Regions from separate parts of the Lysinibacillus sp. CTST325 genome, predicted to be linked through region 2. Evidence: riboswitches for the same ligand, from Rfam matches in the RefSeq annotation. Region 2 holds a riboswitch; each other region holds the start of a gene.

The links. A riboswitch is a leader RNA that binds a small molecule or an ion and turns the genes downstream of it on or off. The one in region 2 is predicted to bind thiamine pyrophosphate.
Region 1: linked by a shared signal. The riboswitch ahead of ACYQ73_RS06365 (ABC transporter substrate-binding protein) and the one ahead of thiC (phosphomethylpyrimidine synthase ThiC) in region 2 are both predicted to bind thiamine pyrophosphate.
Region 3: linked by a shared signal. The riboswitch ahead of thiW (energy coupling factor transporter S component ThiW) and the one ahead of thiC (phosphomethylpyrimidine synthase ThiC) in region 2 are both predicted to bind thiamine pyrophosphate.

Annotation. Positions count from the first base shown of each region.
Region 1 covers NZ_BAAFHO010000002.1:187,756-192,031, forward strand. The annotation lists gene ACYQ73_RS06355 (MFS transporter) at 1-969, opposite strand, end outside; gene ACYQ73_RS06360 (TetR/AcrR family transcriptional regulator) at 1,144-1,752, opposite strand; TPP riboswitch at 2,159-2,268, shown strand; gene ACYQ73_RS06365 (ABC transporter substrate-binding protein) at 2,442-3,437, shown strand; gene ACYQ73_RS06370 (thiamine-binding protein) at 3,439-3,729, shown strand; gene ACYQ73_RS06375 (ABC transporter permease) at 3,729-4,276, shown strand, end outside.
Region 2 covers NZ_BAAFHO010000018.1:17,006-21,281, forward strand. The annotation lists gene thiC (phosphomethylpyrimidine synthase ThiC) at 147-1,925, opposite strand; TPP riboswitch at 2,249-2,363, opposite strand; gene ACYQ73_RS25040 (AEC family transporter) at 2,608-3,537, opposite strand; gene ACYQ73_RS25045 (S-layer protein) at 3,932-4,276, shown strand, end outside.
Region 3 covers NZ_BAAFHO010000001.1:843,426-847,701, forward strand. The annotation lists gene ACYQ73_RS04205 (ABC transporter substrate-binding protein) at 1-299, shown strand, start outside; gene ACYQ73_RS04210 (MFS transporter) at 454-1,650, shown strand; gene ACYQ73_RS04215 (hypothetical protein) at 1,803-1,946, shown strand; TPP riboswitch at 1,949-2,056, shown strand; gene thiW (energy coupling factor transporter S component ThiW) at 2,204-2,704, shown strand; gene ACYQ73_RS04225 (EVE domain-containing protein) at 2,785-3,264, opposite strand; gene ACYQ73_RS04230 (hypothetical protein) at 3,281-3,586, opposite strand; gene ACYQ73_RS04235 (MarR family winged helix-turn-helix transcriptional regulator) at 3,817-4,239, opposite strand.

The sequences.
Region 1 (4,276 bases), on a different contig from region 2:
CACACTATTTGAAGAAGCAAAAACACTAAAGCATATAGAAAAGATCAGCATTCCTGTAACAAGAGTCCAGCGATCACTGTATTTTTTAAATAAGAATAATACAATACTTGATAGGAGAACTACAAGAATAGTATTCTCTGTTCGGAGAAATCCAAGCATTTTAGTGCCGTCTACGATGAAATCTATGCCAAACAATGAAGCTGACTGTTGGGGTATATCTTTTTCAAGGCGAATCCCAATATAGTTGGATAAAGACTGTTCCAATGTAAAGATCAAGATTGCTCCTAAAATATAAAACATAAACAGCTTATCTTTTAAAACGGTTGAGTAAGTTTGAAACAACTCTACTGGTAAAAATTTTTTCTTATGAAGAGAAGACTTAGGTGAAGGTTCTGGTGAATAGGTTTCTGAGATGAAGAAAATAGTCACGAATACAGATAATAAAGAGATAAGTGAAATCCCAATAAATAGTTCAAATAAGTAGTTTTTAAAAAGAAATGCCCCCATGATTCCTCCAATTGCGGTTGATAAATTTCCCAACCAGTAGCTAATTGTAAATACAAGCTTTCTCGATTCGGAATTAGTAACATCAATCATCATAGCTTGTGCGGCTGGCTGAAACATCCCTCCGCAAAACATAGTGATGATGAAGAATGCCGCAGAAATATAAGGAAGGTTAAACCAAGGAGAATTACAAAGTGCTATAAACAGATACGAAAGTAATAAACCAATTTCAGTATAAATCATTATTTTTTTTCGCCCAATTTTATCTGAAACATGTCCTCCGATAACCCCTCCAATAACTCCGCTAATCACTATTATTATAAGAATAATACCCGTTTTAGTAGCTCCGATATTTTGAGTAAAATAAATTGCCAGAAAAGGTATAACAGCCATAGAAATAAGACCGCCTAGAAATTGCATGACTAGGCGAAGTTTGATGTTGGGATGGATATCTCTCAATTTCATATAATCACTCCTAAATATATTAAATATGAACTATTTCCGATAGAATCTTCAGGTGTCTCAGTTGGGGGTTATCTATTGATTATCCTATTAGGAAGTGTCTCTTTGACTCTCTTTTATGTTTAACTTGTTTAACCTTATTATCTACAAGTGATGGCCGGGCAAAGGGGGAGGAGCTTATTTATTAGCGATAGGCCCAAATAATCTCAGTGCTTGTCTCGATATATCCTTCCGCGTCTCGTTTGTATATTCATCAATAAACGTTAAACGCATTCCGTTTAAGATGGATAAGTATGATTCAGCAATTAATGAAGGTGATTCTTCATAAAAGGAACCAAGCCTTTGTCCTGATTCAATAATCGGATAAATAGAGGCCTTAAATAATTTTGCAAAATCATCTAGTTCTTTATAAAGCTTCGGAAACCGTTCAGGTCTTGCAAGAACCTGCTGAATTAGGCGTAGAAATTCAATTCTCATTGCAAAAAGTTGTACATGACAATCTATCATTTCCTTAATAACTGTAAGAGGCTCACCTTTAAAGTGTTTTTCTATCTCGATAAAATACGGTTTGATTTCTTCCAAGGGTTCCAAAATAGCTACTTCATAAAGTACTTCTTTTGAATCAAAATATGTAAATACGGTACCAAAACTAACACCAGCTTCCTTTGCTATTTCGGCAACTTTTGTCTCTGCAAAACCATTCTCACTATATAATTTAATGGCGGCGTTCAGGATAGTAGATCTTTTTCTTTTCTTTTTTTCATCATTAGTAAGTTTAGTCTCCATTTAGATATTCCTTTCATAATAAATGATTGATTAATCAATCAAATTTTATTGTAATTTGTTTCCATTGTCAATATATTGATGGGATTTTTTGAATTTTATAGTTAGCTATAATGGAATTCCTTAAATGAAGGGATATTATTCTTTAAAATTGAGTCTTTAAAAAAAGTAGAACTGACATTTTAAGCATGAAGCCTCTATTTCAATGGAGTCTGAAAATATTATCTAGCTCTCCTAAAGTACGTTTTACAAAGGAAGCGCCATAGCAGTTATTTGGTGTGAATGAAAAATATATTTCAAAAAAAGGATTAGAAATAAGGCTATAAAATAATAATTCAGCGCTATTTGCAAACAGAGCCTTGTCATTTCCAAATAGATATGGGTATAATAATCACGAAAAGTTCATATGGAAAGAATGTAGGGGGGCTGGTGTTGCCAGCTGAGATTGTGTCCGATAGACGCTAACCCTTTGAACCTGATTTGGCTCGTACCAGCGTAGGGAACATCTATTCAAAAAGTAAAAGTTTTTGATATTGATAACAAAACGTCTGGGAGGAATCCTAGGCGTTTTTTATGTTTTCAGACTTTTGTTGCATGCACATACCTTACGTGTAAACAGACCGTGAATGGTTTCTTCTTGTAAAAACATTCATTCATGAACACTTTCACACTACTTACTTGGAGGATTCAGCATGAAAAAATGGTTATTGGTCCTTATGGCTGCACTTTTAACTTTAGTGGGCTGTAGCGAAAAAGAGACTAAAAAGGATAATAAGGGATTAACGAAAGTATCAGTTGTTCTTGATTGGACACCGAATACAAATCATACAGGTTTATATGTAGCGAAAAAACTTGGCTACTTTAAGGAACGGGGCTTAGATGTCGATATTTTATTACCTGGCGAAGCGGGTGCAGATCAGCTTGTGGCGTCTGGGAAGGCTCAGTTTGGCGTCAGCTATCAGGAAGGGATTACACAGGCACGTGTGCAAGATGTACCTTTAGTATCGATCGCGGCGATTATTCAACATAATACTTCTGGCTTCGCGTCCATTGCATCCAAAGGCATCACGTCACCTAAGGATTTTGAAGGTAAAACATACGGTGGCTGGGGTGCACCACTTGAAAAGGCAGTACTGCAATCACTAATGCAATCAAAAAAGGCAGATATTAATAAGTTAGATATTGTCAATGCAGGCGATTTAGACTTCTTCACAATGATGAAAAAAGATATTGATTTTGCGTGGATTTATTATGCTTGGACAGGTATTGAAGCCGAACTGCGTGGCGAAAAACTAAACATGCTATATTTAACAGATTATAGTGATCAGTTAGATTATTACACACCTGTACTCGCTACAAATGAAAAAATGATTAAGGATGATCCTGAGACGGTAAAAGCATTTGTCGCTGCTGCAGCAAAGGGCTATGAATATGCGATCAGTCACCCGAATGAAGCGGCTGATATTTTACTAGAAGCGGTACCTGATTTAGATAAGAACCTTGTCCATAAAAGTCAGGAATGGCTAGCGGATAAGTATCAAGACGACGCTGCACAATGGGGCGAGCAAAAGCTATCTGTTTGGGAAAACTACGCGAAATGGATGACAGACAACAAAGTTTTAGAGGGCGAATTTAACGCAAAACAAGCATTTACAAACGACTTTTTACCAAAAAAGGAGACGAAGTAGTATGGCAAACTCATTAATAAGTGTACAAATTATCCCGAAAACTGAAAAATATGAAGATGTGATCCCATTTGTCGATGCAGCGATTGCGGTTATCGACGCATCAGGGGTGAAATATGAAGTTCATCCGTTAGAAACGACAATGGAGGGTGAGCTATCGACTTTACTACAAATCATTGAAAAAATGAATGACAAGATGATTGAACTTGGCGCGATCAATGTCATTACGCAGGTGAAAATTTTATATCAGCCATCAGGTATTACAATGGATACGTTAACGGAGAAATACCAGTGATGAAGCAAGCTGTTAAACAAGGAAGGACGATAATTTTTATCGCCTTCCTCTTATTCATATGGGAACTAATTGTTCGTTTTGCAGATGTGCCACATTGGCTATTGCCTACACCAAGTGCCATTTTGAAAGAAGGCTTTCAAACGTATGAGACATTTGTGCCGCATGCGTTAGCGACTGTTCAGTTAGCACTTCTAGGACTTGCCATTGGAATATTGTGCGGGTTAACTGTTGCCGTGCTATTACATCGTTTTACGTTTGTGCGGGAGCTATTTTATCCTATTCTTATTATGTCACAAAATGTCCCTGTGCTCGTCCTAGCACCGCTCTTAATCATTTGGTTTGGCTTTGGTTTATTGCCAAAGCTCATTATTATTTGTCTTGTGTGCTTTTTCCCAATTGTTATTTCAGCAATGGATGGCTTCCGTCAAACCTCACCTGAGCTGAAGCATTATTTCCAAATGATTGGGGCAACGAAAGCACAAACCTTTTGGAAGCTTGAATGGCCCTATGCGTACCCAGCGATTTTTTCAGGCATTAAGATTGCGGC
Region 2 (4,276 bases):
CCCCTATCGCTGATCCCCAAGGAGTCGCCCAGCCTCCACTCCAATCAACTTAAATACAAGCGTAGGTTTTAACAAATGTCATCCACCACCTTTGGAGGTAAACCAAAATAAGGCTTGTGCCTATAGACACAAGCCCGCTTTACTAATTATTGATAAATTTGACTGCCTGCCTTTTTAAATTCCTCAGCCTTTTCCTGCATACCTTTGTGGATCGCTTCAGTCGTATTTAAATCTTGATCTTTTGCATAATTACGAATATCTTGTGAGATTCTCATACTACAAAACTTAGGTCCACACATTGAACAGAAGTGCGCAGTTTTCGCTCCTTCTGCAGGCAATGTTTCATCATGGTATTCGACTGCACGCTCTGGATCTAACGAAAGATTGAATTGATCGCGCCAGCGGAATTCAAATCGTGCCTTAGATAGTGCATCGTCACGCTGCTGTGCTCCCGGATGCCCTTTCGCTAAATCTGCCGCGTGTGCAGCAATTTTATACGTAATAACCCCTACACGAACATCCTCACGATTTGGTAAGCCGAGATGCTCTTTAGGCGTCACGTAACATAGCATTGCCGTACCATACCAACCTATCATCGCAGCACCAATAGCCGATGTAATATGGTCGTAGCCAGGAGCAATATCTGTTGTCAACGGCCCTAAAGTATAGAAAGGAGCTTCTTTACATACCTCTAACTGCTTATCCATATTTTCTTTAATAAGATGCATTGGCACATGCCCTGGTCCTTCTACCATCACCTGGACATCATGCTTCCAGGCAATTTGCGTTAATTCCCCTAGCGTTTCTAGCTCCGCAAACTGAGCCTCATCATTTGCATCTGCAATAGAACCAGGACGTAAACCATCACCTAAAGAGAAGGCAACATCATAGGTTTTCATAATTTCGCAGATTTCTTCAAAATGAGTATATAAGAAGCTCTCTTGATGGTGATATAAACACCATTGCGCCATAATCGAGCCTCCTCGAGACACTATGCCTGTTACGCGATTAGCCGTTAATGGCACATAGCGTAGCAATACCCCTGCATGAATCGTGAAGTAATCTACACCTTGCTCAGCCTGTTCGATTAACGTATCACGATACACTTCCCACGTTAAATCCTCTGCCACACCATTTACTTTTTCTAGCGCTTGATAAATCGGTACCGTTCCTACTGGCACCGCGGCGTTACGGATAATCCATTCACGTGTCGTATGAATATGCTTACCAGTAGATAAATCCATAATGTTATCGGCACCCCAGCGTGTAGCCCACGTCATTTTTTCTACCTCTTCTGCAATAGAAGATGACACCGCTGAATTTCCAATATTGGCGTTAATTTTTACGTGGAAGTTACGCCCAATAATCATCGGCTCTGCCTCAGGGTGATTAATATTAGATGGCAAAATAGCACGGCCTGCCGCGATCTCTGAGCGCACAAATTCTGGGTCCATATTTTCGCGTATCGCTACAAATTCCATTTCTGGAGTAATAATTCCCTTTCGTGCATAGTGAAGCTGTGTTACATTTTTACCTTTCTTTGCACGTAAAGGCTTTCTAGATAATTCCGGAAAAACATTTTCATTCATTCGTGGATCATCAGCTTTGCGGAATCCATTATCTTCTGGCTTAATAGTACGGCCTTCATATTCTTCAACGTCACCGCGTTCTTTGATCCATGCACTACATAAAGCTGGCAATCCTTTCGTAATATCCACCTTATACGCAGGATCGGTGTAAGGGCCACTCGTATCATAAACACGTACTGGTGCATTTTCCTCTTCACCAAAGCTTCCTGTCGTTGGACTTAGAGCAATTTCACGCATTGGCACTAAAATATCTGATCGAGATCCTTCTACGTAAACTTTTTTACTTCCTTCAAAACTAGACATAATCGTAATATTCTTGTCGCTAACTGTTGTCATAAACTACTTCGCTCCCTTTTTCATTTATACAAGGACCGAATCTAGCTCACCCCAACAGAAAATCAATTTCGCCTTGGCGTAATTGCGTCCGGATTTTGAATTGTGCCCGCACAATTCATTCCTTTGAAAATCCGTGACATCCGCCGGAGGCTTTGTCTTCATTCAGCAGGTGTTTGACGCCCACTGATAAGGAATCTTAACCGCATTCATCTCATCACCTTCAAAGATAGGACTTTTTCGCTGAATGAAGACAAAAGCCGAATCCAAAAAGTTTTGGATCCGGCTAAGAATGTAAAGGTTTAGTTATTGCAAATAACATTGAGTGCAATAATGGTTAACTTTCCCACGCTGGTATGAGCCAGATCAGGTCCAAAGGGTCAAGAAACTTCTATGCGTCTCCCTCTCAGCCTGACTCATCAGACTCCCCTAGTTAATACTATTAAGTTTGATGCTAGTGTAGCAGATATTGTTAAGAGATGGAAGCTTCATTTGATTATTTTTGGCTTATTCACCAAGAGTCAGCGTCAGATGAGACTCTGGAGCGCACGCATGCGAAGCAGCTCAACATTTGATGAATTCATTTTTATATGAATCCATTGAAGATTTATCGGAACAAAATCTTGTTTTATCGGAACAATTTCAGTTTTTATCAACTATGGGCAATCAAATGAGCGCCCAACCGTTAGGTAAACAACAGCTCCGCTACGTAAATCACAATCGTCACTGTAATACAGCTCACCATCGTTGAAAATAAAACTGTTTGTGCAGCAGTTGCCGATTCGACGTCATATTCTAATGCCAAACTAGAGCTATTTCGCGATGTCGGGAACGAACTAGCTATAAAAAGTGATTGTGCCACGACACCGTCAAGACCAAGCGCAAAAATGATAAGCAATGCTACGGCTGGTCCTATGACTAGTCGTGTAAAACAGCTAATGAATACCATCTTATTGAACATGGATTTGATTTCAAGCTGTGATAGTTGTGCCCCTAAAGTTATTAATGCTACAGCGATAAAGCCATCTGCCACATGGTCTATCGGAATTCTTACAAACTGCGGAATAGAGATATTAAAATAGTTCATTGCAACACCAATAATAAGTGCATGAATAATAGGCATTTTGAGGAAGTCTTTCACAATAGACATGCCCGATTTTGTTGAAGAAATTAAATTGTACAAGCCGTAAGTATAGGTCGTCATATTTTGAAATATAACGAGAATGACCTGAATCGCTACTCCAATCGGCTGGGTCACAAAAATCATTTGTGCAACTGGAATTCCATAGTTACCCGAATTAATTAGGACAACACTATTTTTAAACACCGCAGCCTCTGTTTTTACTAAGCCGAGTCCCTTTGCTAGAAAGTGACTAAGCACCATTTGGCTTCCGATAAAGAGTAGAATAAATAATGCAACTTCCCCAAGCACAGACAGCTCTATACTCGTTTCATATATATTCACAAAAACTGCTGCTGGCATGAAGCAATATGTAATAAGTTGAGATAACGCCTTTAAATTAAAGCGAAATTTCTTTTGTAAAACTGCACCAAGTACTAGAAGCACTAAAATTGGAGCTACAATTTTAAAAAAAATCATACCGAGATACACCATAGTGATGTCCCCCTTCCCTCTCCTATAGTAGTGCTGTTTTTATGCTTGGTCAATGTACTTCAAAGTTAACTCACCACTCATATCAAGGCATTTTTTCTGAACATATGGAACAATGCAGTGTCTTTAACAAGATGGTCAAAGTTATCTTTTGGAAAGTTATAGCGCTTGAAAAGAGCGCGATTTCCGCACCAAACTACCTAGTTTCGTACAAAAAAAACTGTCACTTCGCTTTCAGATTTTCTGAAATAATTAAGGATTCTTAAAAACGAACGATACAGAAAAAGGGACTACCTTTCATTTAAGTAAAATAAATAGTAAAATATACCCTTTATGTACTAAATCAGAGAAATATATGATATATTATCCATTAAATACGATGATCGGAGTGACTAAAATGAAGAATAAAGTATTAACGACTTTTATGGCAACTGCTATTACAGCAACCCTAGTATCGCCAATGTCAACTGCAGATGCTGCTTCAAATCATTCATCTTTAAACCACTCAATTCAACTTGATGGGCAGGTAGCTGCAGCCAAAGCAAAGGGACAAACGGTTACCATTAACAACGTCACTAAAGAGAAAGTACTTACATCCAATGGCCAATTTAAAATTAGTCAATCGCTGCAACCTCTCTTTAAAACAGCAAATAGCACTGCATTGAAGAATGCCCAAGCTACAATTGTGGTAAAAAACGGCGAAATTACGAGCATTACAGAACTAACATTAACTAAAGCTGGC
Region 3 (4,276 bases), on a different contig from region 2:
CAAACTTATGGTTTGACAATATGGTTATCCCAAAAACATCAAAAAATATTGATGGTGCACATGCCTTCATTAATTTTATGTTGAAAGCTGAATCAGGTGCTCAAAACGCTGATTATGTAGGCTATTCTACCCCTAATATTGCAGCGATGAAATTAATGGATAAAGAAGTTGTATCTGATAAGCGCTTCTATCCTTCTGAAGAACAGCGTAAAACATTAGAAGTTTATAAAAACTTAGGCCCTGATTATTTAGGTAAATACAATGAGCTGTTTTTAGAATTTAAAATGAGTATTCGATAAACCATTTGAAGCTGTTCTCGAGTTAATTGAGAACAGCTTTTTGGTTGTATAGCTGGAAATAAGCTTCGGGGTCTATTTCAGACTTATAGTCAATAGCAAACGTACAAGCCTTGTGGTAGACTGTAGTATATTTGATTAAAGAAGGGGGTATTCGATGACCCAGCAGAAGTCTAATAAGGCGGCTTTGTATATTTTAATGTTTAATATGTTTATCGCAATGGGGAGTATCGGAATTATTATTCCTGTCATGCCTGAGTATTTAAAACTATTTGGTGCTGCAGGACAAATACTTGGCATGTTGATTGCAACGTTCGCCTTAGCACAATTCGTATTTTCTCCAATTGCTGGGAATCTTTCCGATCAATACGGTCGTAAAAATCTCATTATTTTCGGCCTTATCGTAACAGGACTTGCACAAATTGGATTCGGACTTTCTACAGATGTGTGGATGCTCTTCTTGGCACGCTTTTTAGGTGGCCTTGGATCTGCATTTGTGGCACCTCCTATAATGGCATTTGTGGCTGACGTCACAACGTACGAGGAACGAGGAAAAGGCATGGGGATGATAGGGGCAGCAATGTCCTTTGGTTTTATGATTGGACCAGGTATCGGTGGATTCCTCTCAAAAGTTAGTTTGCATTTCCCATTTTATACTGCTGGATGTGCAGCTATCTTAGCAGCTATTTTATCGTTCTTTTTATTACCTGCTACAAAACCGAACACAGCGAAAAAAGCGCAGAAGCAGGATAATCTTGCAAAGCAGATGGCCCGTTCAGTCCGAATGCCTTATTTTGTCATGCTAGTTATCATGCTTGTATTCTCTTTCGGGATTGCTAACTTCCAAACAACATTATCATTATTTGTTACAGATAAGTTTAATTACACACCTACTGATATCGCCATCATATTAGTTGTGGGTGGCGCTTTTGGTGTTGTTGTGCAGATGTTTGTTATTACACCGCTGTTTAATCGCTTCGGCGAAATGAAAGTAGTGTTAGTCAATTTATTTATTGCAGCCATTTCGATTTTCTTAATATTATTCGCATCTGGCTTTGCCCTTATTTTAATTGTAGCGACCATCTTCTCTACAGCTACGACATTGATTCGTCCAGCTGTCAACACACTGATTTCAAAGCTTGCTGAAAATGAACAAGGCTTTGCAGCAGGTCTGAACAATGCATATATGAGTCTTGGTAATATGATTGGTCCAGCTCTAGCAGGTATATTATTCGATTGGAATATGAACAGTCCTTATATATTCGGGTCTATTATTTTAATGGCTTGTTTCTTCCTTGCCCTAATTTGGACAATGAAAAAAGCACCACACCTTATGCATCCTGATACAAAATAGTCTGAAAAGTTATTGACTATTTTTAGTAGTATGCTACATTATTTATGAGAAAAACTAACAAATCAATTTCGCCTTGGCGTAATTGCGTCCGGATTTTGAATTGTGCGAGCACAATTCATTCCTTTCAAAATCCGTGACATCCGCCGGAGGCTTTGGGCCAACGTGATGTTGGTCACTCAGTCGTTGCCACAGGACGTGGCGATCTTAGACTGAGTTCCTCTATTTCAGCGGATGTCTTTTGTACCGAAAGCATAGCGACAGGTACAGATGTTTGGACACCTGCTGAAAGAAGTTAAATTCTTACCACTAGGGGAGTCTTTAAAAGGCTGAGACGTATATGATCATATACGGACCCTTTGAACCTGATCTAGTTCACACTAGCGGAGGGAAGTGGCGACACTTGCTTTTTGTTATGTAAATGCAGGGCCGCTTCCTATTGTTTTTAGGAAGCGGCTTTTTCACGTTTTAGCGGCGGTACTCCCTTGTTTACCGGCGGAACTCTCCAGTTTAGCGGCGATAACTATAAAATTCACATTTCAAAGGAGTGGAAATTATGTCAATTCGAAAATTAACAATCATGGCCTTATTAGTAGCAATTGCCGTAGCAGGCTCTACCTTCGTTTCAATACCAACGGGAATTGCGCGTGCCTACCCTGTCCAGCATGCCATTAATGTTATCGGTGCTATCATTCTTGGACCAGTGCCTACTGTTATGGTCGCCTTTGTCACAGCCATTATTCGTATTTTAACAGGCACAGGCTCATTATTAGCTATACCTGGCAGTGTTATTGGCGCTCTGTGTGCAGCTCTTGCCTATAAATACAGTGGCAAGCAATGGCTAGCAGGTGTCGGTGAAATGTTTGGCACAGGTATTATTGCGTCATTTATTGCAGTACCTTACGCACATTTATTAATGGGGACATCCGTTGCTGCTTTATTTTTCATGCCAGCTTTTTTAACATCAAGTACTATTGGTGCAATGTTAGGCATCGTCGTTGCTAGCAATTTACGTAAGACAGTATTTGTAACTAACCTTAACACTCAGCTTAAATAACTTGATTTACAGCAATTTAAAAACGTTACTTCCTTAATGACAATTAATCAAGAAAGTAACGTTTTTTGTTCCAAACAAATTCACCCATACTTCAATGGTAATCCCATTTCATGAGCAATTAATAAAAAGTCTTTTTTGCTTATTTCAAAATGACCGAATCTGAATTTATAGCCATATTTCGATTTATCCTCTACAAATTCTAAATAATCTAAGATTCTTTTTATTGGCACAGCTTTTGCTTCTTTATAAAAGTCTATATCTCTTCTAAAAGGAATAAAATTTTCCGCCATTTGGAACTCGTATACTCGTTCGTCCTTTACTCTTCCAATTGCGGTAAATGCTCTAACAGGCTCATTGTCTTCTAGACTTTTTTTAGGAGAATAATAAATGATCCAATCTCCTTTTGTCATTCGTTTCAAAGGTCTTTCTTTACCATGGCATAACTGGCCGAATCCTCCCTCAACCCCTTTTTGCACATGATTAAGAGATACCACGCCAATCCAATATTTCGTCTCCCTTTCAGCCACAGGAAGTGGATTATTATTAGGATATAATGACATAAGCTTCCGTCCCCTTTTATTTTGGAATCATCGCCAACGATTTTATTTTTTCCTTTTCAAGAATCAACCTTTCTTCCAAAATCACTGGGTTTGGCAAACCATCCCAAGTAGTTGAAACTGTAGCAATACATTCTGTATCATCACCTTCAATATTTTGGATAGTTAATTTAAAGCCTTTTGGCATAGGTGACGTGTAAAAGTTTTGTATTTCTTTTCTTCCTTTAAAAATTTCACCTTTAAAATTTTTTAATTCTCCATGATCTGCATACATATCAGATAAATCTTGGCCCTCTTCTTGCGCTCTTCTTAAATACTCCTTCATAACCTCTACAGCTTTCATTTCTCATCACTCTTTCTTTTTTATTAATAAGATTATCAATTATGCCTCGGCATAATTAACTTCCGGATTAGGCTTTGTGCTTAGGCCTGCAAATGTTTTTTGTGCGAAAGCGAAGCGACAGCACGAAGTTGGTCACTCAGTCGTTGCCACAGGACGTGGCGTTCTTAGACTGAGTTCCTCTATTTCAGCAGGTTGCCGAAAGAAGTTAAACCCTATTCACGATTTTCATATACTTTTGTCAAAATGCTTTTCAATTGCTCTTTTTCTTCCAATGAAAGTACATTTAAAACTTCATTCTCAGAAATCGAAAGGGTCTTCAACAATTCTTCTGCCAAATTTTCACCCTGTTCCGTAAGGCATATTAAATTCTCTCTTCTATTTTCTGGATTTTTCTCCCTATAAACATACTTTCTTTCTTCTAGACCATCGATAAAAAAGCGGACACTATTTTTATCCAACTTTAATATCTGCCCTATTTGAATTTGACTAAGCTTTTTTTCTTTTACAGCAATCATGATCCCGACTTCTCTAGATTTCATTTGAAATTTTTCGCTAATATATTTTTCGAGATTTCCCTCCAAATCCTCTGCTAATTTAAAACTTAGAAAACCAAAAGAATTCATTATATTGGCCATGTTTGATCCTCCAAATATATAGTATGTAAAAATGATA